DNA from 3 places in the Brevibacillus sp. Leaf182 genome. Region 2 is predicted to be linked to each of the others. Evidence: riboswitches for the same ligand, from Rfam matches in the RefSeq annotation. Region 2 holds a riboswitch; each other region holds the start of a gene.
The links. Region 2 has a riboswitch for cyclic di-AMP ahead of ASG16_RS10795 (C40 family peptidase). Riboswitches for the same ligand answer to the same signal wherever they lie in the genome.
Positions count from the first base shown of each region.

Region 1: another riboswitch for cyclic di-AMP. It lies ahead of ASG16_RS27625 (YkwD family sporulation-associated protein); the one in region 2 lies ahead of ASG16_RS10795 (C40 family peptidase).
Region 3: another riboswitch for cyclic di-AMP. It lies ahead of ASG16_RS02835 (quaternary amine ABC transporter ATP-binding protein); the one in region 2 lies ahead of ASG16_RS10795 (C40 family peptidase).

Region 1 covers NZ_LMPN02000037.1:10,939-18,700, forward strand. The annotation lists gene ASG16_RS27610 (aminotransferase class I/II-fold pyridoxal phosphate-dependent enzyme) at 1-532, opposite strand, end outside; gene def (peptide deformylase) at 711-1,262, shown strand; gene ASG16_RS27620 (homoserine dehydrogenase) at 1,266-2,276, shown strand; gene ASG16_RS31090 (hypothetical protein) at 2,377-2,532, shown strand; gene ASG16_RS27625 (YkwD family sporulation-associated protein) at 2,597-3,313, opposite strand; cyclic di-AMP (ydaO/yuaA leader) riboswitch at 3,321-3,477, opposite strand; gene ASG16_RS27630 (rhodanese-like domain-containing protein) at 3,562-3,900, opposite strand; gene ASG16_RS27635 (cold-shock protein) at 4,332-4,535, shown strand; gene ASG16_RS27640 (hypothetical protein) at 4,692-5,138, opposite strand; gene ASG16_RS27645 (2-phosphosulfolactate phosphatase) at 5,253-5,993, shown strand; gene ASG16_RS27650 (catalase) at 6,074-7,663, shown strand.
Region 2 covers NZ_LMPN02000020.1:64,418-72,179, forward strand. The annotation lists gene prpE (bis(5'-nucleosyl)-tetraphosphatase PrpE) at 1-609, opposite strand, end outside; gene ASG16_RS10765 (response regulator) at 785-1,414, opposite strand; gene ASG16_RS10770 (HAMP domain-containing sensor histidine kinase) at 1,422-2,570, opposite strand; gene liaF (cell wall-active antibiotics response protein LiaF) at 2,584-3,474, opposite strand; gene ASG16_RS10780 (class I SAM-dependent methyltransferase) at 3,489-4,067, opposite strand; gene ASG16_RS10785 (PspA/IM30 family protein) at 4,162-4,857, opposite strand; gene ASG16_RS10790 (LiaF transmembrane domain-containing protein) at 4,942-5,343, opposite strand; cyclic di-AMP (ydaO/yuaA leader) riboswitch at 5,662-5,801, shown strand; gene ASG16_RS10795 (C40 family peptidase) at 5,806-6,327, shown strand; gene ASG16_RS10800 (response regulator transcription factor) at 6,542-7,261, shown strand; gene ASG16_RS10805 (sensor histidine kinase) at 7,262-7,762, shown strand, end outside.
Region 3 covers NZ_LMPN02000014.1:156,569-164,330, reverse strand. The annotation lists gene ASG16_RS02860 (pseudouridine-5'-phosphate glycosidase) at 1-807, shown strand, start outside; gene ASG16_RS02855 (heavy metal translocating P-type ATPase) at 1,509-3,929, shown strand; gene ASG16_RS02850 (copper ion binding protein) at 3,994-4,194, shown strand; cyclic di-AMP (ydaO/yuaA leader) riboswitch at 4,939-5,085, shown strand; gene ASG16_RS02835 (quaternary amine ABC transporter ATP-binding protein) at 5,474-6,700, shown strand; gene ASG16_RS02830 (ABC transporter permease) at 6,684-7,523, shown strand; gene ASG16_RS02825 (glycine betaine ABC transporter substrate-binding protein) at 7,520-7,762, shown strand, end outside.

The sequences.
Region 1 (7,762 bases), on a different contig from region 2:
CAGCATTAAATTTCATCTCGTCGTTATACAATGGATAGTAGACCATTTCCGCACCACGGCGGATCGAAAAGGTAAGCTCGTAGTTTTCCCAGTTTTTGTCTGGGATGATGACACTGTCGCCGCTATCAGCGAACAAGTCAGATACGATACTCAGTCCATGCGTCAATGCGTTTGTAACGATTGGGTTACTAAACGTACGGTTAGCCAGTGAAGGCTGTTCCTCGATCATTTTTTTACGCCATGCTGCACGCAGCTCAGGTTTTCCTGCTGGGGGAGCATATTCGTAAATGTCTTTTGGCTGGTAAGCAGACAGATTATCCTGGATGACCTTAAGGTGCATCGGTTGACCGTTTTCCAGTGCAATCCCGATGGTTGCATTGTACTTTTTCGCTTTTGCTTTCGCTTCTGCCGACTGGCTGAGAATCCCCTCTTTCGGGAAATAAATCAGCTTGGCGATATTGGACAGCATTTCATATACGTGTGGGTTTTCGCGTTGGATGGTTTCGTTCAGCGTTGATGCTAATGAATGCATGGTAGCCTCCCTTTTCATATACAAACATCTATCTTTACCAATAAAGATAGCGTATCTACATGCATTTGTCACCCTTGCCCAACGGGATATTTCAGATTTTGCAAGGTTCCTTTTGACAGTGAGGACATGATTTGCTACCTTGAAATCGAAAACTGAGTAATGCGGGAGGGAGAAGGAGATGGCTGAACGGAGGATCGTTCGCCTGGGAGACCCTATCTTGCGTGAAACTTCAAACAGAGTACCATCCATTACTCCACAGGTTGAAAAGATTTTGGATGATATGGCCCAAACGATTTACGCTGCGAAGGGTCGAGCAGGTTTGTCCGCGATCCAGATTGGCATTCCGAAGCGATTAGTTGTGATGGATTGCGGTAGTGGCTTGATTGAACTGATCAATCCGGTGCTGATGGAAAAATCAGGTAAGCAGATAGGGCAAGAAGCTTGTCTTTCGATACCGGGTGTTTTTGGGATCGTTCATCGGGCCAATTATGTCAAAGTTCAGACGTTGAACCGCCAAGGAGAAACAAGGACAATCGAAGCGGAAGATTTCCTTGCTCGATGTATTCAGCACGAGATGGACCATTTGGAAGGAATTTTGTTTATTGATCATACGGAAGAGCTCTACTCAGCAAAAACAGGAAAGAAACTGAATGGCAGGGATTTGCACCGGCTACAGGCGAAAAGTAGAAAAAATGGCGGAAATAAACGGAATAGACAGCAAGGAGATTGACTCATGAAACGTTGGAATATTATGTTAACAGGCTTTGGAACAGTAGGACGTCAGGTAGCCAGATTGTTGGAGCAGCGACGGGAGCGATACCGCGAGCTTTATCAAGCGGATGTCAGACTCGTGGGAGTCGTTCGTTCAGCTTCTGGTCTCTACGATGAGAACGGAATCGATTCAGGAAAATGGGAAGACTATGCTCATACAAAACAAACAAGGAACCGATCTTGGAACGCGCTGGAATTTATCAAGTCAGCTCAAGCAGACGTGCTCATCGAGGCAGGTCCATCTGAAAAAGAGGGAGGACCCGGTCTTACTTATATTCGTCATGCATTAGAAAATGCTATGCATGCAATCGCGATTTCAAAAGGTGCGCTCGTTGTCGATTATGCTGGATTAGCCGCTCTAGCCAAAAAAAATGGCGTCGCGTTGAAAGTGAGTGGAGCAACAGCAGCAGCTCTACCGACGATCGATCTATTGCAATATAACTTGGCAGGTTGTGAAGTGAAACGAGTCGAAGGCATTTTTACAGGAACGACGAACTTCGTGCTCACAAAAATGATGGAAGAGGGGCTCACTTGTGCGGAAGCAGTCGAGCTCGCTCAGAAGATGGGGATTGCCGAACCGGACCCTTCGTACGATATCGATGGTTGGGATACAGCTTCGAAGCTCACGATCTTGGCAAACGCTGCTTTTGGCATGCAAGTAAATCTGACCGATATCACACGCGCAAGTATTCGCGAAATAACCTCGTTACAAATCGAGACGTGGAAAAAGCATTCGAAGATTCCCAAGCTGATCGGAACTATCCAAAAGGAAGCGAATGGCACGCATTCTGTAGCAGTGGAGCTCTGTGCAGTGGATTATACTCATCCATTTGCTTCTGTATCAGGTACGACCAAAGCGATACGGGTTGAAACAGATGTCATGGGGGATTTATTAGTCGTTGGAGGAAAATCAGATCCTGTAGCGGCAGCAGCGGCTGCCTTAAAAGACCTTGAACATATTATTAGCAGATAGGCTAATTTGCATGTGCTTCCAATGTTCCTTAGGAATGAGCCGTTTACAACCGCGAGCATACTAGGGATGCACCACAAAAAACGGCAAGGGGGCTATACGGATGAACCAATCGTCTGATGTCAATGCCGAGCTGCAGCAAGTATCTGCTTACCCAACCAAGCAAAAAATGCATCAAAAGGACGTCGCTTTGGTAAATGAGCAGGATAGCTGCTGTTGTACCCCCAAAAAGCAGGCATCCGAAGCACAGCAGGAATAGTGCCTACGCGAAAAAGCCGGGTCTCGATTAAGAGACACCGGCTTTTCGTTTCGTGCAAAGCGTTCTATCCGATAAATTCTTGTACCCAGTAACCATTTGTGAAGCCTACACCAATTTTGGTGAACGCAGGGTTCATAATGTTTTGGCGGTGGCCTTCACTGTTCATCCATTGTTGCATAACTTCTTGTGGACTCTGTTGACCCATGGCGATATTCTCACCTGCAGTCGAGTACTGAATTCCATACTGCTTCATCATATCAAATGGGGAACCGTACGTTGGGCTGTTGTGGTCAAAATAGTTGTTAGCAGACATATCTTGTGCTTTTGCCAACGCTACTTTGGACAGTGCTGCATCCATTTCAACAGGCTTGAGACCTGCTTTTGCACGCTCTTGGTTCACCAAATCCGCGACTTGTTTCGCAAAATCACCAGTTTTTACTTGATCCGCTTGATTTACTGGAGCGGCAGGTTGAGTGACGTTATTGCTAGGTTGCGCTGGTGCAGCTTGAACTGGAGCTGGTTGTACCGGCTTTGCTGGTTGCATCGGCGTCATTGGCTGTTGTACTGGCATTGATTGTCCAGGGGCAAAGCCTTGTTTTTGTTGAAAGAAGTTCCAAAATTGTTGGGAATTTGGAGCTTTTTGGAATTGTGGCATATAATATTGGAATTGTCCGCCAGGAACAGGGCAATTAGAAGCAGCCGAAGCAGAAGTAGCGAAGCCTGTTAGAGCCAAGCCCAGACCAAGAGTCATCGCGATTGTAACAGAACCAAAACGTTTCATAAAACAAATCTCTCCTTTTTTTTGCCTACGAGGTTAGTTGTCGGATTCGGATTGAGGAAACAACCCTACGCCAGTTCGGCGATTCACCCCAATGTGGAGTATCTCATCCACAAAAAAGTCCCCCGCACTTCCTTTTCAGGAGGAAGTCTCGGCTTATTTCGTTTGGCATGAACAACAATATCAGACAATCCCAATCGAAATAAAGGAGTAATATATGGCAAATAGCTAGAATCGTTGATAAATTAGGCTCATTTCGCTTCGTTTGATTGTTCCTTCCATGCGGTTAAGCCGCCTTCCAATGCATTTGCTTGAAAACCATTCTCACGAAGAAGAGCGGCAGCTTTTTGTGCTTTGTTACCTGTTGTACATAGGGTAACAATCTGCACATTTTGCGCAAGTTTTTCGGTTTCTTCATCAAACGGCTTGTCCTGTTCTTTCATTAGAAGATAGGGGACGTTACGTGTCGATGCGTTTTCATGAACGAGGCTGCCAGAAATAAATTTTTCGGCGTCGCGTACGTCCAATAAAAGTACTGGCATTTTCTTTTGAAGCAATTCGGATAATTGAATGGTTGTCAAAGTATGCAATGAAATCCCTCCCAATGCTATTGTAACAGAGTACCGCCTTCCCAGTATAAGGGTGAACGGTTGCTTTTATTGGACAACCATGGTAGAATGAGGTTGCTACTTGAAAAATTGATACCTAATCATTCATCGAGGTGTATTTGTATGCTGATGGATAACATTTTTGAATCCCCGATTCACACTGGCGCGGTCATCGGAGCCGCAAGGATGGAAGAGAGGAAGGGCTTTCATTGTTTTAGGTTTTCAAAAGGTTTAGTTTTTAATTTTGCAGTTCCGTCCTATGACATTCGTATATTGGCTGAGTAGGTAAAATTCACATATCATGAAGGCGTATCATAGCACATGATTTGGTATTTCTTCATGATATGTGAGCTTTATTTGCTTCGGTAAATATGACTAGCATATTCAAATTGAATTTTTGGAGGTTTTTTTAAATGCAAACGAACGGAACAGTAAAATGGTTTAACGCAGAAAAAGGTTTCGGTTTCATTCAAGTAGAAGGCGGAGACGATGTATTCGTACACTTCAGCGCAATCCAAGGTGACGGTTTCAAAACTTTGGACGAAGGTCAAAAAGTTCAATTCAACATCGTTCAAGGCAACCGTGGCCCACAAGCTGAGAACGTAGTAAAACTGTAAGTCTCCCTTTAAAAAAAACTGTCCTTTCGAGGGCAGTTTTTTTGTCGTGGTCGTAAAAGGAAAAAGGCGTTGGGATAGTCCCCAGCGCCTTTTAATGGATTAGAAAAGGAACTATGGCGTCCCACCATAATTCCTCATTTTTTTCGTGCAAAATAGTTAAATACAAGTTTCGATTTCGACAGTTTGGAATTGACTGTCAAGAACTGAAAGACCAACAACTTGACCGCCGCCGATAGAAGTACGGCCATAAGTGGTGAGAAGGACATTTTCATTGTTTTCTGCTACGGTAAGGCGCACTTCATAGTGGAAAGAAGCGGGGACCAGCGCATTAAAAGCAGTGCGAGTATTCGCAGGGATAAATTGCGTGATGTCAAGCAAGGTGCTAACCGGATTCGTTTGCGTAACTGCGTTACCCCAGTTCAATACTTGCACACGTACTTCAACCTCTTCTGTGTTCAGATTTACCAGGTCGAGGTGAGCGGTGAGAGCACGGGCGAGGTTGTTTTGCAAAATACCAGTTGTTCTCACAGTATTTCTTTTTGGGCGTCTGTGACTTCTTCTTTCAGTATTACCTTGATCGTCGTCGTGTTCGATTTCAGACATCCATGTTCACTCCATTCTTGTGTAATCTAGTGGGACAATAATACGATATTGTTTCTTGTCTTATTTTGTAACGGCGAACGTAAGGGTACGAGTAACTATTTTGGATAGAGGATGGTGGAGGTTTTGGGAGAAACACCTGTATGCAAACAACTAGATTACACGGCACGATTTGATTGGGGATATGAAGGGGTGGAACATGTCGGAGCTGCATCGGATATGATCGTTATTATCGATGTGCTTTCCTTCAGCACGTGTGTCGATATCGTAACGGGACGTGGAGGTATCGTCTATCCTTATCAGGTAAAGGATGAGTCAGCCCTAGCATTCGCGAAACAAAAAGCGGCGCTACTCGCTGGAAAACGTGGAGAACCAATATCCCTTTCACCCGCCTGTCTGAAAACGGTTCCAATGGGAAGCAGAATTGTATTACCCTCGCCAAACGGATCGACCTGTACCGTGTTGGCAAAGAAAACAGGGGCGAAGGTAATCGCAGCGTGCTTGCGAAATGCGTCATCCGTCGCCAAATACATACAGCATCAGCAAGGATCTGTGACGGTCATCGCTTGCGGTGAACGGTGGGGAAATGGAGCATTGCGACCTGCTATTGAGGATATGATTGCGGCAGGTGCGCTGCTTCACGAATTGGAGGGGTATCGCTTGTCGCCAGAGGCAGAAATGGCGGTGGCAGCCTTCCGATCGGCCCAATCTCATCTTCCCGCTTACTTGCAGAAATGTGCTTCCGGCCAAGAACTGATCAGCATGGGGTACCCGGAAGATGTCGCACTTGCAGCACAATGGAATCAGAGTGGCACGGTTCCAGTGCTTAACGATGATTTTGCTTACGAAGCGATTTAGTCTTTTCGCATAAAGAATCCCTCATTCGGTAACCATGGTTATGAACCACATATGAGAAAAACTGGACAGGGAGGATTCATATGGATGACAACAATAAGTCCATTAACCAGTCAGAAGAAAATACCCTGACGAATCGCCAAGGCCATCCGATTACAGACAACCAGAACTTGCGGACGGTTGGAAATCGCGGGCCAACCGTTCTGGAGAATTACGACTTTCTGGAAAAAATCACACATTTTGATCGGGAGAAAACACCTGAGCGTGTCGTGCATAGCCGAGGTGCCGGAGCACATGGCTATTTTGAAGCGTATGGAACCGTAGGAGACGAGCCGATTTCTACGTACACAAGGGCGAAGCTGTTCTCGGAGCGTGGGAAAAAAACGCCTGTGTTTGTACGGTTTTCTACGGTTAATCATGGCACACATTCGCCCGAAACATTGCGCGATCCACGTGGGTTTGCGGTGAAGTTTTATACAGAGGACGGGAACTGGGATCTGGTTGGCAATAACCTCAAAGTTTTTTTCATTCGGGATGCGATGAAGTTTCCTGATCTTGTCCATGCGTTCAAGCCTGACCCTGTTACAAACATTCAAGACGTGGAACGGATCTTTGACTTTATCTCGAACACGCCTGAGGCCATGCATATGATCACGTTTTTGTTCTCCCCGTGGGGAATACCAGCGAACTATCGGCAAATGCAAGGCTCTGGCGTAAACACGTACAAGTGGGTAAACCACGAAGGAAAAGCGGTCCTGGTCAAATACCATTGGCAACCATTAACGCAAGGGATTAAAAATTTGACACAAAAACAGGCGGAAGAGATCCAAGGGAAAAACTTCAATCATGCCACGCAGGACTTGTATGAAGCGATTGAGCGAGGGGAATATCCGGAGTGGGAAATGTGCGTCCAGATCATGAGTGATGACGATCACCCAGAGCTCGATTTTGATCCGCTTGATCCAACGAAAATATGGCCCGAAGATCAATTCCCGTTTCTTCCTGTAGGCAAAATGGTACTGAACAAAAACCCGGATAACTATTTTGCAGAGGTCGAGCAAGCTGCTTTTGGGACAGGTGTTTTGGTAGATGGACTTGATTTTTCTGATGACAAGCTACTGCAAGGAAGGACCTTCTCTTACTCCGACACGCAGCGTTATCGGGTTGGCGCCAACTATTTGCAGCTTCCGGTTAACGCTCCCAGAAAGCATGTCGCTACCAACCAGGAAGGCGGTCAAATGCTGTATCATGTAGATCGGACGCAGCGGCATATTAACTATGAGCCATCGACGATTGGCGGATTGCAGGAAGCCAAGCAAGCCGCTCCCGATCATCAGCCAGAAGTGGAAGGAAAGGTCGTTCGTCAAAAGATTGATCGCACAAACGATTTCAAACAGGCAGGAGAACGTTATCGCCTCTTGGAAGACTGGGAAAGAGAAGACCTCATTGCCAATCTGACGGATGCACTCCTCTCCTGTGATCGTCGCATTCAAGAGAAAATGCTTGGCTACTTCTCGCAATGTGACGAAGAGTACGGCCAGCGTTTGAAATCGGGAATCGCTCAGGGCAATGGCGGAAACAGCAAAGAGATGGGCGGACCGATGGGCGCAACGAATCCCGGAGCGGCTGTCAAGGACGCCGAACAAAAGTCTCGTCCGTCTAAGCCTTACTGATGACCCGAGTGAATCATCTAGACGAAATAAGCAACGGAGCTTTACCGAACCCATGGTAAAGCTCTTTTTTTGTATCCGTTACCATTTGACTTAACATTC
Region 2 (7,762 bases):
TTCTTTTGCCCATTCTCTACGGATCGGGCGCCCATCCGGTCCCGTCCCTGCCACATCGCCATATCGGCAAAACGTGTACACCGCAGGCGAATCCATTCCTATGTAATCATCGCGAATCCCCGCATGAACGGCGACCGCTACTATTTTTTCATTCCGTTTGATGATCATGTGCGAAGGCGAAGAAAATAGCAATCTGCGACTCTGTTCTCGCAGCAAGGAGGCCTTCTTCGGTCCGTATTCTTGCTGATACAGCCGAATCTCCTCTTCTACCTTTTCATCTCCGTGAGCCAATGTCACTGGTCTGCCATCCAACCAGCGAGCTACTTTCCATCCGTGGTTACTATCTACCATCTCAGCCAGACCTGCCGTGACATGATGGTGAAAAAATTGCAGCATCTTGATTGAGTAAGGCCCACGACTCGTGATATCACCGAGGGAAAGGAGCTTTCGGCCGTGGGGATGGCGATATGTTCCGTCTCGGGTTTGTTCATATCCCAAGCGTTTGAGCAATTCAATAAATTCGTCGTAACAGCCGTGAACATCGCCGACGATATCCACACCATTGTCAGCCGAAAGCACCTTGGAGCGTGTTTGAGGTTTGTGTTTCATAGCCCGTCCCTCCTTTCCGTCATCTATCATTCGTTACTTACTATCTTTACCACATCTGCGAAAAAAACTCACGGCTTGTGTATAAGAAAAACGGTTTAAACAAGTAAACGCGCGAAAGAGCCCCTGTTACCCGAGGAGCTTTTTGGCGCGTTTACCTTTTCATGATGGTATGTGATTAGCCTAAGCTATGTGTATGAACGTAAATAGCCGCTTGCGTGCGATCCTCCACATTCAGCTTGGCAAGAATGTTGCTCACATGAGTCTTGACCGTTTTGATCCCGATAATCAGCTCATCTGCAATCTCCTGGTTGGACTTGCCCTGACCGATCAGCTTCAAAACCTCCAATTCACGCGGCGTCAGTTGCTCATGGGGATGGGACTCTTGACCGTGACGGAAACGGGCCATAATTTTTCCTGCTACCCTCGATTCCAAAACTGGCTCACCCGCCGCAGCAGAGCGGATTGCCTTTGCGATCTCGGCCGCACGTGAAGTCTTCAGCAAGTAGCTGAATGCCCCCGCTTCAATGACCGGATATACCTTTTCATCATCAATAAAGCTGGTCAAAACAATAACCTTACTGGAAGGACAGCTTTCACGAATACGCCGAGTCGCTTCCACACCACCGATGCCTTCCATGACCAAATCCATCAGAACGACATCCGGGCGCAGCTCTTGCGTCATCCGCACGCCTTCTTCTCCACTGCCTGCCTCTGCTACGACTTCAATATCGTCCTCTGTAGACAAATAAGCAGCCAGACCCATCCGAACCATTTCGTGATCATCTACCAGTAGTACCCGAATCACCGAGCCTTCACCCTTCCCGTTCCGTCTGTGACATTAGAGGAATACGCACCTCAATTTGCGTCCCCTTCCCAATTGCCGAGTAAATCTCCATGGAGCCTCCGACCTCTGCAACGCGCTCTTGCATACTGCGTAAACCGTAGGACGTCATTTTCTCCCCATCCGGATCAAAACCAACACCGTCATCCGTTACTCGCAGGCGAACCTGCTCTTGCAGCGTAAACAGCTTCACTGTAATCTGGGTAGCTCTGGCATGCCGCAATGTATTGGACAAGGATTCCTGCAAAATGCGGAATAAATGATCTTCAATTCCACTCGGCAAGCCTTCGACGTCTTCGATCTCCCAAGTTAGCTGCATGGTATTTTTACGCGTCAGTTCATCTAAAAGTTCCAGAACGGCTTCCTTCAATGACTTGTTTTGCAACGTAGCCGGACGAAGATGCAAGAGCAATGCCCTCATCTCCGCTTGTGCAGCTGCTGCCATCTCTTCGACCAATTCAATCTGTTGTGCTGCACGTTGAGGATTCTTTTCTACAAGCCGCTTCATCGCCGCCGTCGTCATAGCGATGGCGAACAGTTGCTGGCTAACTGCATCATGCAGTTCTCTCGCCAATCTCTGTCGCTCCTCTGTTACCGCTGCATGCTTCAATTGTTCTGCGAGAGCCGCATTGTGGTTCGACAGCCGCTGCAAGGATGCCACTTGCTCTTCCCATTGCGAAGCCAAGCGATTGATCTGCCATCCTAATTCGCCAACTTCATCGACTCCCAATTCGGGGACCCGATACGACAGCATCCCGCGCCCAAGTTTCATGGCAGCTTCCCACAGTACACTGAGTCTCTTTTTCAACAAATTCCCGATGATATAGGAAATGATTAATGCTACTAAGACACCTGCAGGCAAAGAGACAACAAAAGCAGCAAGCTGAATCAAGCCCTCTGGATCAGCAGGCAGATTGATGCCTATATATTCTTCAAGCCACCACACGAAGTTGCGGTCGCTGATTACTTCGTTGTACCACCGATGAATCCCCGGGTGATCTCTCCATAAAAAGTATAGCCAAAAGAAACAAATAAACGCGGCAGTAACTGCACTGACGGCCAGTAACATGCCATAGCGCACGTATTGCCACTGAATACTTGCCAATCGCTGTCGACGCATCCGCCAGTACCTCCTAGATGTACTTGACTTTTATATCGCCGACAAGCAGCGAGATATGCAAGTTTACTTTTTGCAATGCTTCATCATACTGATCTGAACGAATCTTAACACTACGATTGATACCTCCCTGACGGTGGCTTAGCACCTCCAGATCACCAATACTCAACCCTGCCGTTACCGATACAGGAAGATCGACAGGCACATAAATCGTCACATCGCCTACCCAGCCCTCTACGACAAGAATCGCCTCATCCCGTATCAACACTGCCCGGGAAAGATCAATCACAACATCCCCGATTCCATGCCAGACATGTAAGTGATTCAGTTCAAAACGCCCCGAGGTCAGGTGATAATCTCCAATCAGAGAACTGCGGGAATCTTTTGGCAACGTGTCGTCAGGTGATGAAGACATTCCATCGTGATGAGGAATTTTGCCACCAACATGCTTCCATTTATTCCAGTTGTCTCGCCAAGGGCGTTCCTCAGTTGAAACCTTTACGTCACTCTGAACACTCGCATCACTTGTCAAAATCGTTTCCGCAGCAGATGGAGTCTCCCTATCGCCTAAAGGTTGATTCACACGTTGATCTTGTCTGCTGCTCTTGCCCCGAATCAACTGAAACCCGAAATAAATAAACACGATTGGCACTGCAATCTGGAACAAATCATCGATCCCGACACCAAACCACATATCCATCGCGATGATGGTCCCCAGGGAGATTAGAATCCCTCCGCCAATCCTAGTTTTCTGCCCCCACAAACGAAGGCCGAAATAAATAAGCACCATCGGCCACAAATCAAACAGACCGAACGAAATGATACCCAAACTATCTAACAAAAGGCCGATTCCCGTAAAAATAATCAGGATACCAGCCAACATTTTGTGCAAACGGGACAGTTTCACAAAAGTCTCCTCTCTCACGCCCCATGCTGATCGTTTTCACTTTGACCATTACGACAGGTATAGATGAATGCAGGCGGAATGTTCAACAGGGTAAAGTCGATCTTGACCCGGGGAAAACGATCCTGCAACTCAGCTTGGAGTTGTAGCGAATATTGGAATGTAATAAATAGGCCCCCTGGCTTCAGTACAGATTGAACTTCGTCCAGAATTGCTGCCCGCAGCTCTTGTGGAAAATTGGCGAATGGCAGACCTGAGATAATGACATCTGCACCTGCAAGGTTCTGCTCCTCCAAGTAAGACCTAAGTTTAGTCGCTTCCTCCCTGACAGGAAGATCGGGAAAACGTGATTGAAGCATAGAGCGAAAATGGGAATCTCGTTCCACAAGCACGTACTGTGTGCCGGGACGCAAGCGCTGATAGATCGTTTGAGTAAATGCCCCTGTACCAGGTCCCAGCTCCAGGATCACATCGGTTGAAGCCCAATCGACGCTTTTCAACATTTGCTCACATAAAAAACGAGAGCTGGGGATTATACTACCGACGCGTCCAGGCTCAGCGATAAACCGTCGCAAAAAGACCAAGAAGTCCTGCAAGAATCGTACCTCCTAGGGGAAAAGCAGCCTGATATACACAGGCTGCCGAATTGACACAATCTATTCTACACCCAGTCCCCCAGTTCCTGTCGAATTAGGATTGTACTGGTTTAGCTACCGGTGTTTTCACTTCATTGATGGATGCTTTGATACTGGCAAGTTCTGCATCGAGATCATCCTTTTCCAGGTCAGACAAAGCGTTCTCCCAAGCGCGGTTCGTTTGGCGCCATTGTCCACTCATTTGCGCTTCTGCTTCCATGCGCATGACTTTCTCTTCCATGCGGGCGAAGCCACGGCCTGCGGACTGATTGCCGATACCGACAACTGCTTGATTCACTTGCTTTTGTGTACGAGCTACTTGTGCACGTGCCATCAGTGTGAACCTTTTCGCACGCATTTTATAGAACTCTTCCTTCAGCTCAGCCAGCTTCTCTCGCATTTGCGTAGCAGACTCGGATGCTGACAGGTAGAGAGCCTCATATTCCGCTGCACGGCCTTCATACTGCTTCTTGTCAGCGAGTGCTCGACGAGCCAACTCATCTTCTCCCTCAGTCAAGGCGAGCTTGACTTGACGATCGCGTTTTTCGATCAGAGCATTGGCTTCGTCCAATTGCTGGCGGAATTTCTTTTCCAGTGCAACCTGACGGGCAACCGCTACTTCAACTTGTCCGATTTCTACTTCCATGTCACGCATATATTGATTCAGCATTACTACCGGATCTTCCATCGAATCCAATGCATCATTTACCGAAGCTACTGTCAGGTCACGCAAACGTTTAAAGATACTCATTATTTTTTCCTCCTCATCATATCACATCATATTGTTCATCCAAAAGACTCTTGCGACACAGTGTTATTGCGGTTACCAAAACGCTTAGGACCGTTTGGTTACGTTTCTTTCCCAAGTGTCTAGCGTATCTTCCTTTAATACTTTTTGGGCCCATTCACGCTCCCAAGCAGGTGGAGCTTGTTTAGGTTCTTGGCTGGGACGCAGTAAGCGATATCCCAGATAAATCACCCCAATGGCCAGAAGTGCGTGAAATAGTAGGTCAAGCTTGCCAATCAACATCAGGAACCCGAATAGGAAGACCAGGATTCCCCAAAAGCGTGAACCGGTTTGTCCCATAATCTTTTTGGCACCGTATATCATGATCACACCGGGAATGATGAACCCGAGCAAGTCTCCGATATCGATACCCACCAGATCTAGTAGAACCAACCCACCGACTAGCAGCAGAACCAGCCCGAGTAGAACTTTGCCAGACCGTTCGCTCATTACTCGCTTACCTCCATTCGTTTTGCATGTGGTGCTTGTGGAACGTTATGCCCTTATTGTAGCCCTCGGTATAGGCTTCCCATAACGGGCGTGCGGTTGGTTTTTCCCTCCGTCCTTGGACGGAGACAATTTCCTGCCCTAATCGGACGAGCTGTCCCACATGGCAGAACCAGCCCGCGTCGAAAGGCGGCTTGCACTGTCAAACGAAAACGTTACAGCATTTGACGGCATTTCTGTGACGAATATGTGAACGAACAGATAAAAAGAAGGAAAAAAAGGACTCGCGTAGAATCTTCGTAAGAGTGCGTGTAAAAAAACATCGAAAAATAGCCGAATTCCGCTTGGCGGAAACGGGGGAACCACGTTTTTGGGGTGAATGGTTGCTACTCCTAGCAGCCTAGGGCGTCCTTTCGACCGAACCCTTCAGCTAACCTCGTAGGCTCACGAAGGGAGCAGTTTCTTTTGCGCAAGGTGGTTTTATCTTTATTTATGGCTGGATTGCTTGCTATGGGGGCAGGCGCTGCACAGGCTGCTGAGGAGAATTCTCTCAATGAAGTAGTCAGCGACTTGTACGGTACCCCTTACAAATCATCTGGCACGTCCAAAAAAGGCTTTGACTGCTCCGGTTTCACGCGCTACGTATTTGATGCGTTAGGTGTAGACCTGCCTCACAATTCTGCTTCCCAGTACGAATTAGGTACAGAGGTAGCCAGAAAAGATTTGCAGCCAGGCGATCTCGTGTTCTTCAATACGAACGGTCGCAGCATTTCTCACGTGGGTATCTACATTGGAGACGGCACATTCGTGCACTCGGAATCTGGTCGTGGAGTCGTCAACACCAAGTTGAACGATCCATACTACTGGAGCAAGCGTTATGTAGGCGCCAAGCGTCTCAGCGTTCCTGTTCTAGCAAAAGCAGAAATTCCGAAAAAGGAAAAAGCGGTGCAAGCTGCATCGTTGCCGGAAAAACCAGCTCAAAAATAGTCGTTCGGCAAAATAATAAAAGCCAGGGACACTCCGTCTCTGGCTTTTTCTGACGAAATTTAGTACCTGGTCTAAAGAGGTACCCCCATATATTCGAACAACTTAATAACTTACGGGGTTTCTTCCCCTGATCAAGTCAAACCATGTTATGATAGACAAGACCCATTCTTTGAATGGTATTCCTTATTAATAGAAGTAACTGGGGGTTGTTCCGGTGAAAGAACACATTTTAATTGTCGATGACAATCTGGAGATTATTGAACTGCTAGAAGACATTTTGGAGAACGAGGGCTTCACCGTTTCCTCCGCAGAGAGCGGAGAAGATGCACTCTCCCTGCTCAGCCAAGGAGACCGACCCAACCTGATCCTTTTGGATATTATGATGCCCAACATGAGTGGCTACGAGCTTTGTTCTCAAATTCGCCGTGAATGGGATTTGCCTATACTGTTTCTCAGTGCAAAAGGAAAAGCGGTAGATAAGGTAGTTGGCTTCGAAATCGGTGCAGACGATTACATCACGAAGCCCTTTGATACAGAAGAGCTGCTCGCTCGCATTCGTGCCCACCTGCGCCGCTATGAGCGCATTCGCAAGCATACGGAAGAGCAGCCTGAGAAGGAAACGGCCTCTTCTCCGATTACCGTTTTGAAATTCAAGGACCTAGAAATTCATAAAGAAACGTATTCCGTTTATGTATGTAATCAAAAGATTGAGCTCTCGACAAAAGAATTTCAACTGCTCACATTCCTCGCAGAAAATGCGGGCATCGTCTTTACAAGAGAGCAAATCTATGACCGCGTCTGGGGATATGGTTATGGCTCGCTCAATACAGTGACCGTCCATATCAAAAACCTCCGTGAAAAATTGGAAACAGAGCGTCAGTTCATTAAAACACAATGGGGGACAGGCTACGTATTTATCGGGGAGAAGCTTTAAATGAGCTTACGTAATAAAATTTTTCTCTCCTTCATTGCCTTGATCACACTCAACATCTTGTTGTTTAAATTTGTTTTTCAAGACATTATTGTCGCTCAACTCAAAAATGATCGGCATAATCAGTACCAGGCTGAGAAGGAAGCCGCAGAGAAGGTCATGCTCAATCAATTGCTTCTCGTCAGTAATTTCAAGGACCCCATCGAGCGTTTGGAGCTTGAAAAGCAGTTGCCAGACGACGTGATGTACCGCATGCTCGTGAAGGATGCCAATGGAAACACCATCTACAGCAAAACATCACGCGCCTATAATTTGAAAATGCCTTCTCCCTCCGCATCAAACCGTGGCGATTCTGCCAAGCAAAGTGACCTCAAAGTAGTCGCTGAGTACCATTTTCAGCAGGAGCCACCGCGTACGGGGGAGATCGTTGTTTATTTCTACACAGATGATTATGACATGATGGCTACGACAGGGGTTTCCATGATGCTTTGGTTTATTTATGGA
Region 3 (7,762 bases), on a different contig from region 2:
ATGGCAAAAGAAGTAGAGCAAATCATTCGCGACAACGGTGCCGTACCAGCTACGATCGGGATCATGGACGGCAAAATCAAAATCGGTTTGACTGACAGCGAGCTGGAAGAGTTTGCGACGAACAAAAATGTAGCAAAAGTAAGCCGTCGCGACTTCGCTTACATTTTAGCTAGTGGTAAAATCGGTGCGACTACAGTAGCCGCTACCATGATCGCAGCTGAGATGGCTGGCATCCACATGTTTGCAACTGGCGGTATCGGCGGCGTACACCGTGAAGGCGAAATCACTTGGGACGTATCTGCTGACCTGACTGAGCTGGCGCAAACAGATGTAGCTGTAGTATGCGCAGGGGCGAAATCGATCCTCGATATCGGCCGCACACTCGAATATTTGGAAACGCAAGGTGTACCAGTTGTGGGATACCGCACAGATGAATTCCCATCCTTCTTCGCTCGCGAAAGCGGATTTGGCGTAGACATGCGCATCGATACACCGGAAGAAGTCGGTAAGATGATGAACACCAAATGGGATCTGGGACTCAAAGGCGGTATGATCATCGCGAACCCAGTGCCAGAATCCGATGCACTGAATCACCAGGAAATCGAGGCAGTGATCCAAAAAGCACTCGCAGAAGCAAAAGAAAACAACATTGCAGGTAAACAGGTAACGCCATTCATGCTCGATAAAGTGAAAAAGCTGACAGAAGGCAAGAGCTTGGCAACGAACATCGCGCTGGTGAAACACAATGCTGAAGTAGCTGCGAAAATCGCGGCAGCTTATCAGAAAGAAGCGAATCAAGGTAAATAAGAGAGAGCGAAGATCGAACAATTGCCCTCGGTTAATCCGGGGGCTTTTTTTTGTTTTTTAGCGGCTGTAGTGGGGGGAAGAAGCGCATTTCCGTCTACGCTTCGGCCTACGCCCCAAAAGGGGTTAGACTGTCCGCTTCGGAATAAATGTCGGGAGCGCTTCAAAAGTAGAGTTTCGATGATGTATTCGCAGAGGTTGAAGCTGAAAATCCCCGCCATTGATTCCGAAGCTGGGTCGGGCTCCAGAGGCGCTAGGACTGGAAATGCGCTTCTTCCTGCGCAGCTCTGTGGTTAACATCTTGAAAGCTGTCTCAAGAGGGTTACTTAGAAGACTTCCTCAAATTCAAAAAATTATCTTGGTTGTAACTCCTCCGTACAAACTCACATTATGGTTTAAAAGTGCGGCCAAAATCTTCGCTGTTAAGAAGTACTGCCATATGTTTGGAAGGAGACCGCCCGAACGCAGTGAGGAAAAAGGCGACTGGAAAACATGTGGCAGGGCTTCGTCCGGCAGAATAGCTGGATGACGACTAAGCATTTTTCCTGTGTTTTCAGCACGTAAAAGCCCATTTAGAAAAAAATTGAAAAAAGCACTTGATATACCCTGTGGGGGTATTGTATAGTAAAGGTGTGATCAGGAAACAACGTAAGGGAAACGATACGAAAAAATATACCCCGTGAGGGTATTTGGAGGGATTAAAAATGAGTGCCAAAACAGCAGAGGCAACAGTCGCAATCTCAGGGATGACTTGCGCAGCTTGTGCACTGCGCATCGAAAAGGGCTTGGGTAAAATGGAGGGAGTGGAGACTGCCAACGTCAATCTGGCTTTGGAAAAATCCACAGTCGTCTTCGATCCAACGAAAACGAATATCGACGACATCCGCTCCAAAATTGAATCGCTCGGCTATGGCGTCGTCACTGACAAGGTGGAGCTAAACATCTCGGGAATGACATGTGCGGCTTGCTCCACACGGATCGAAAAAGGCTTGAACAAAACCGCTGGGGTTCTGAAGGCAAACGTGAACCTGGCGATGGAAACAGCCACTGTCGAGTACGATTCATCACAGGTAAGTGTGACGGACATTATTCAAAAGGTAGAAAAGTTAGGGTATCAGGCGACTCGTAAGGAAGAAGGAAAAGAAGAAGAAAAAGTAGATCGTCGCCAGGAAGAAATCAAACGTCAGACCCGCAAGTTCTGGATTTCCGCGATTCTGTCGCTCCCGCTGCTCTGGTCGATGGTGAGCCACTTTTCCTTCACCTCGTTTATCTGGCTGCCTGAAATCTTGATGAATCCGTGGGTACAGCTCGCATTGGCAACACCGGTACAATTCATCATCGGCGCACAGTTTTACGTCGGAGCTTTCAAAGCCCTTCGCAACAAGAGTGCCAACATGGATGTGCTGGTTGCTCTCGGTACCTCGGCTGCTTATTTCTACAGCCTGTGGGTCGCGATCAACTCCATCGGTGCTCATGGTGGCCACATGCTGGAGCTGTACTTTGAGACCAGTGCGGTACTGATCACGTTGATCGTCTTGGGTAAACTGTTTGAGATAAAAGCAAAGGGACGCTCTTCGGAAGCGATCCGCAAGCTGATGGGCTTGCAAGCAAAAACAGCAGTAGTCGTACGGGATGGCGTCGAAATGACTATTCCTGTAGAAGAAGTGAGACTGGGCGACGTCGTTCACGTGAAGCCGGGCGACAAAGTACCCGTCGATGGCATCGTCATGGAAGGACAGTCCGCAGTTGATGAATCGATGCTGACTGGTGAAAGTATTCCAGTGGATAAAGCCGCAGGCGATACCGTCATTGGAGCCACCTTGAACAAAAACGGCTTCTTGAAGGTTCAAGCAACCAAAGTCGGAAAAGAAACGGCTCTGGCGCAAATCATTAAAGTAGTGGAAGAAGCACAAGGAACAAAAGCACCGATTCAGCGCGTAGCTGACAGCATCTCCGGGATTTTTGTCCCAATCGTAGTAGGGATTGCTATTCTTACCTTCTTGATCTGGTACTTCTTCGTTATACCTGGCAACTTCGGTGAGGCTTTGGAAAAAGCAATTGCTGTACTCGTAATCGCTTGCCCGTGCGCCCTCGGTTTGGCAACGCCGACCTCGATCATGGCGGGCTCTGGACGCGCAGCTGAGTTGGGCATCCTGTTCAAAGGCGGGGAGCATCTCGAGACGGCTCACCACTTGGATACGATCGTCCTCGATAAAACAGGGACTGTAACCAAAGGCGAGCCAGAACTGACAGACGTCATCACCATCGATATCGAAGAGCAAGAGCTGCTCTCTTTGGTCGGTGCCGCTGAGAAAAATTCCGAGCACCCGTTGGCTCAAGCCATCGTTCGCGGTATTGCGGATAAAGGAATCACCCTGTCCGATACAGGTTCATTTGAAGCCATTCCTGGTTTCGGTATCCGGGCAACCGTCGCTGGCAAAGAAGTACTCGTCGGTACGCGCCGTTTGCTGGAAAAGCATCAAATTTCGTACCAAGCAGTGTCTGATACCATGTTGGCACTGGAGCGCTCCGGTAAAACGGCGATGCTCGCAGTCGTCGAAGGCAAGCTCGCTGGATTGATTGCCGTAGCGGATACGATCAAACCAACCTCCAAGCAAGCTGTTCAGCGCATGAAAGCAATGGGATTGACTGTGATCATGATGACCGGTGACAACCGTCAAACAGCCGAGGCCATTGCCCGTGAAGCAGGAATCGATCACGTCATCGCAGAAGTCCTGCCTGAAGGCAAAGCCGCAGAAGTGAAAAAACTGCAAGAACAAGGCAAAAAAGTCGCGATGGTCGGCGATGGTATCAACGATGCTCCTGCACTCGCAACCGCTGACGTCGGTATGGCAATCGGTACAGGTACAGATGTGGCAATGGAAGCAGCAGATATTACCCTGATGCGTGGCGAACTGACCAGTGTCGCAGACGCCATCGAGATGAGCAAACTCACCATCCGCAACATCAAGCAAAACCTGTTCTGGGCATTGGCCTACAACACTTTGGGCATCCCGATTGCCGCAATCGGCTTCCTCGCTCCATGGCTTGCCGGTGCCGCAATGGCCTTCAGCTCGGTATCCGTTGTACTCAACGCACTGAGACTACAACGAGTGAAGCTGTAACAACAGTAACAAGCGGCTTTGTCCGCCTTACCTATAAAACATAAAATGTAAGGAGAGATTGATCATGACAAATATCACATTGAACGTAGAAGGTATGTCTTGCAACAAATGCGTAGCGCGCATCGAGAACACATTGAAAGAACTGGGTGCAGAAGGCAAAGTAAACCTGGCTGAAAAAAAGGTTGAGGTTTCCTACAACGAGGGTAACTTGACTCTCGATGCAGTAAAAGAAGCTATTGAAGACCAAGGCTACGACGTCGTTTAATCATCGTACCTTTGAAAAAGCTCCTGCCTGATTTAATGAGGCAGGGGCTTTTTTTAATTGTGATTTGAGTAGCTGTAGTGGAGGGGAAGAAGCCCATTTCCAGTCTACGCTTCGGCCTACGCCCCGCAAGGGGTTAGACTGTCCGCTACGAAATGAATGTCGGGAGCGCTTCAAAAGTAGAGTTTCGGAGATGCAATCTCAGAGGTTGAAGCTGAAAACCCCCGCCATTCATTTCTCCGCTTGGTTGGGCTCCAGAGGCGCTAGGACTGGAAATGTTCTTCTTCCCAAGCAGCTTTTTACTACATCTTGAAAGCAGCATTCAAGCTGTCTTTTAAAAAGCATGTAGAACCTCATCAGCTCGTAAAGGAAACAGGAGAAATAAGCGAAGATCTTTGGACACACCTACCTAGGCGCAGTGAAAAAAAGCGAAACTGCCTTTAGCGTCCACCTCTGAGACTCATCTTGAATGGACTACTTTGGACGCGGTTTCGCTTTTTTTCACGGAGCCGGGCACCCCATGCTTCCGCGCAGGGGTTCCAAGAATCTGAGCGTTTTCTCCTGTTTCCTCCCCACCACAACAGCGAGTAAACGGCACCAATATCTTGATTTTATGAGCAACTAACAGCTAATCCAATCCGACTCATAAAGAAAAACAGAATCGAGTTAAAACCATGATAAACGAACATTCACAATAACTGGAAGCGAGCGTATAATTCAAATCACAATCACGATCCAATAAGAAATAACACAATACGGCCTAGTTCCGAGATTCTCGGAAGCGGGGGAACCAATCTTTTGGGGTTAATCCTGAGTGATCAGGAGGGATGAGAAAATGTCTTCTCTGCCATCCTACCCGTCAGCTAACCTCGTCGGCCAAAGCAGGGAAGGTCATGGATGGATAAAGTCTAGGCATATAATGCGCAACAGGGGGATTCCTTGCGGGCGTGTGATAGGCCGATGCAGGCTTTTTCTTTGGGACCTTTGTTCTGGAGAAAAAGGATGGATCGGCCTATTTTTTATGGCAATACCGATGAGCAGCTTACGCGATACAGACGTGAAGGAAAGGGTGTAGATCGCTGGGAGGCAGTTGGTACGACATAAACCGCTGACAATCGAAATCAGGAAGACAGAGTACAGGGAGTCCTGAAAATGGACGCCAGGTATTACGTAAGCCTGCGGATTTTCAACACGAGTAAAAATCAAGCGTGTCTTGGTTTTGCTGGAGTGTGGAAACTTCGCGGGCTTTTTTCATTTACAAAAAAGAAGGATGGGGGATACCATGCCCAAAATGAAAGTCCATCAACTGACAAAAGTGTTCGGCAAGCAGCCCGAGCTGGCCTTGAAGCTGCTGGCGGAAGGACGTACAAAAGAACAAATTTACAAGCAAACGGGCCAGTCTATCGGGGTAAATCAGGTCAGCTTTGAAGTAGAGGAAGGTGAAATCTTCGTCATCATGGGCCTGTCCGGCAGCGGCAAATCAACCTTAATCCGACTGTGCAATCGACTGATTGACCCAACGAGCGGAAGCATCGAGATCGATGGGGAAGAGATCGTCCATATGAAGGCGACGGCTTTGCGCGAGGTGCGGAGGAAGAAGCTCGGAATGGTTTTTCAAAATTTCGCCCTGTTTCCGCAGCGGACGGTACGAGAAAACGTGGAGTTTGGATTGGAGATTCAACAAGTACTACCAGGGCTCCGGCAAGAAAAAGCACGGGAAGCGCTCGCGCTCGTTGGATTAACTGAGTGGGAAAATGCGTACCCGGATCAATTGAGTGGAGGAATGCGTCAGCGAGTCGGATTGGCGCGGGCTTTGGCTAATCATCCCGATATTCTCTTGATGGACGAAGCGTTCAGTGCATTGGACCCGCTCATTCGAAAAGACATGCAGGATGAGCTGCTGGAGCTTCAGATGACGATGAAAAAGACGATCCTGTTCATTACACATGACTTGCATGAGGCGTTGCGGTTGGGCGATCGGATTGCCTTTATGAAAGACGGACAGATCATTCAGATCGGCCGACCGGAAGAAATCATGGCAGACCCAGCGGATGAATTTGTGCGGAAGTTCGTGGAGGATGCCGACCTGTCCAGGGTGCTCGTTGCTGAAAATGTGATGAAACGGGCAGAAGCAATCACCCCTGACAAAGGGGCGCGAGTGGCACTGCAACTCATGATGGATAACGGTGTGTCCAGCTTGTACGTCGTGGACAAAAAGCGCACACTGCTCGGCTTGATTACGGCGTATGACGTATCACTTGCGATCGGTACGGGGGATTCGCTGGAGACGATCATGAAAACCGACCTCCCTACCGTTTCACCTGACGCACGTCTGCACAGTTTGTTCCCGATGATGGCAGACCTGCATGTCCCGATTGCGGTAGTGGGCGAGCAGCAGCGTTTGTTGGGTGTCATCGTAAAAGGAGCGGTACTAGGCGGGCTGGTAGGTAAAGTCAATGTCCAAGAACACCAGAGAACAGAGGTGATGAGCGATGGACGCCGTGCCTAAGCTGCCTATTGGCGAATGGATGGAAGGATTTGTGGAGGTGCTGGGCCAGTACAAAGGGGTATTGTTTGATCCAGTGTCTATCGTCATTTCCACGATGGTGACTTACTGTTCCACTGTTTTGGCAGAGATACCCTCGCTGATTCTCATCTTGCTGCTAGGGGCCGCTGCGTGGGTTTTTGCAGGGAGAGCGTCCATGGTCTTTACGGTTATCGGACTTTCTCTCATTCAAAACTTGGGGTACTGGGATGAAACGATCGAGACGTTGGGACTCGTCCTCACTGCCACCATGATTTCGATCGCCATCGGGATTCCGGTGGGCATTCTTTGCGCGAGACATGATACGTTTCGCAAACTGGTCACGCCAGTACTGGATTTGATGCAGACGATGCCAGCGTTCGTTTATTTGATTCCCGCGATCTTTTTCTTCGGCTTGGGCGAGGTGCCGGGAGTTATTGCCTCCGTTATTTTTGCTTTGCCGCCAATCGTGCGTCTTACGAACTTAGGCATACGTCAGGTCCCAGCGGAAATGGAGGAAGCGGCGGACGCCTTTGGTGCAACTGGCTGGCAAAAGCTCGTAAAAGTACAACTGCCTTACGCGAAATCGACAATCTTGGCGGGAGTCAATCAGTGCATCATGCTCGCCCTGTCGATGGTGGTCATAGCGGCTATGATCGGGGCGAAAGGCTTGGGCGCAGACGTATATCGCGCTGTATCACAAGTGGATATAGGAAGAGGATTCGAGGCGGGACTATCCATCGTGATCATCGCTATCATCTTGGATCGGCTTACTCAACATGCAGGGAAAAAGGAGAGAAATACATGATGAACAAAATGGTTCCAGCTTTACTGGCAGTGATGATGGGAGCGACAGCTTGGCTCGCAGGCTGCTCCAGTCAAAACACAAACACACCAATACCGACTGCAACGGTGATCGGTCCGATTCCTTCTGAGACGTCGGACAACGCGCTTGGAGAAAAGCTCGACTACAAAATCATCGGAATCGACGCAGGAGCAGGCTCGATGGTGAAGACAGAGGAAGTCATGAAACTGTATGGCTTGGAT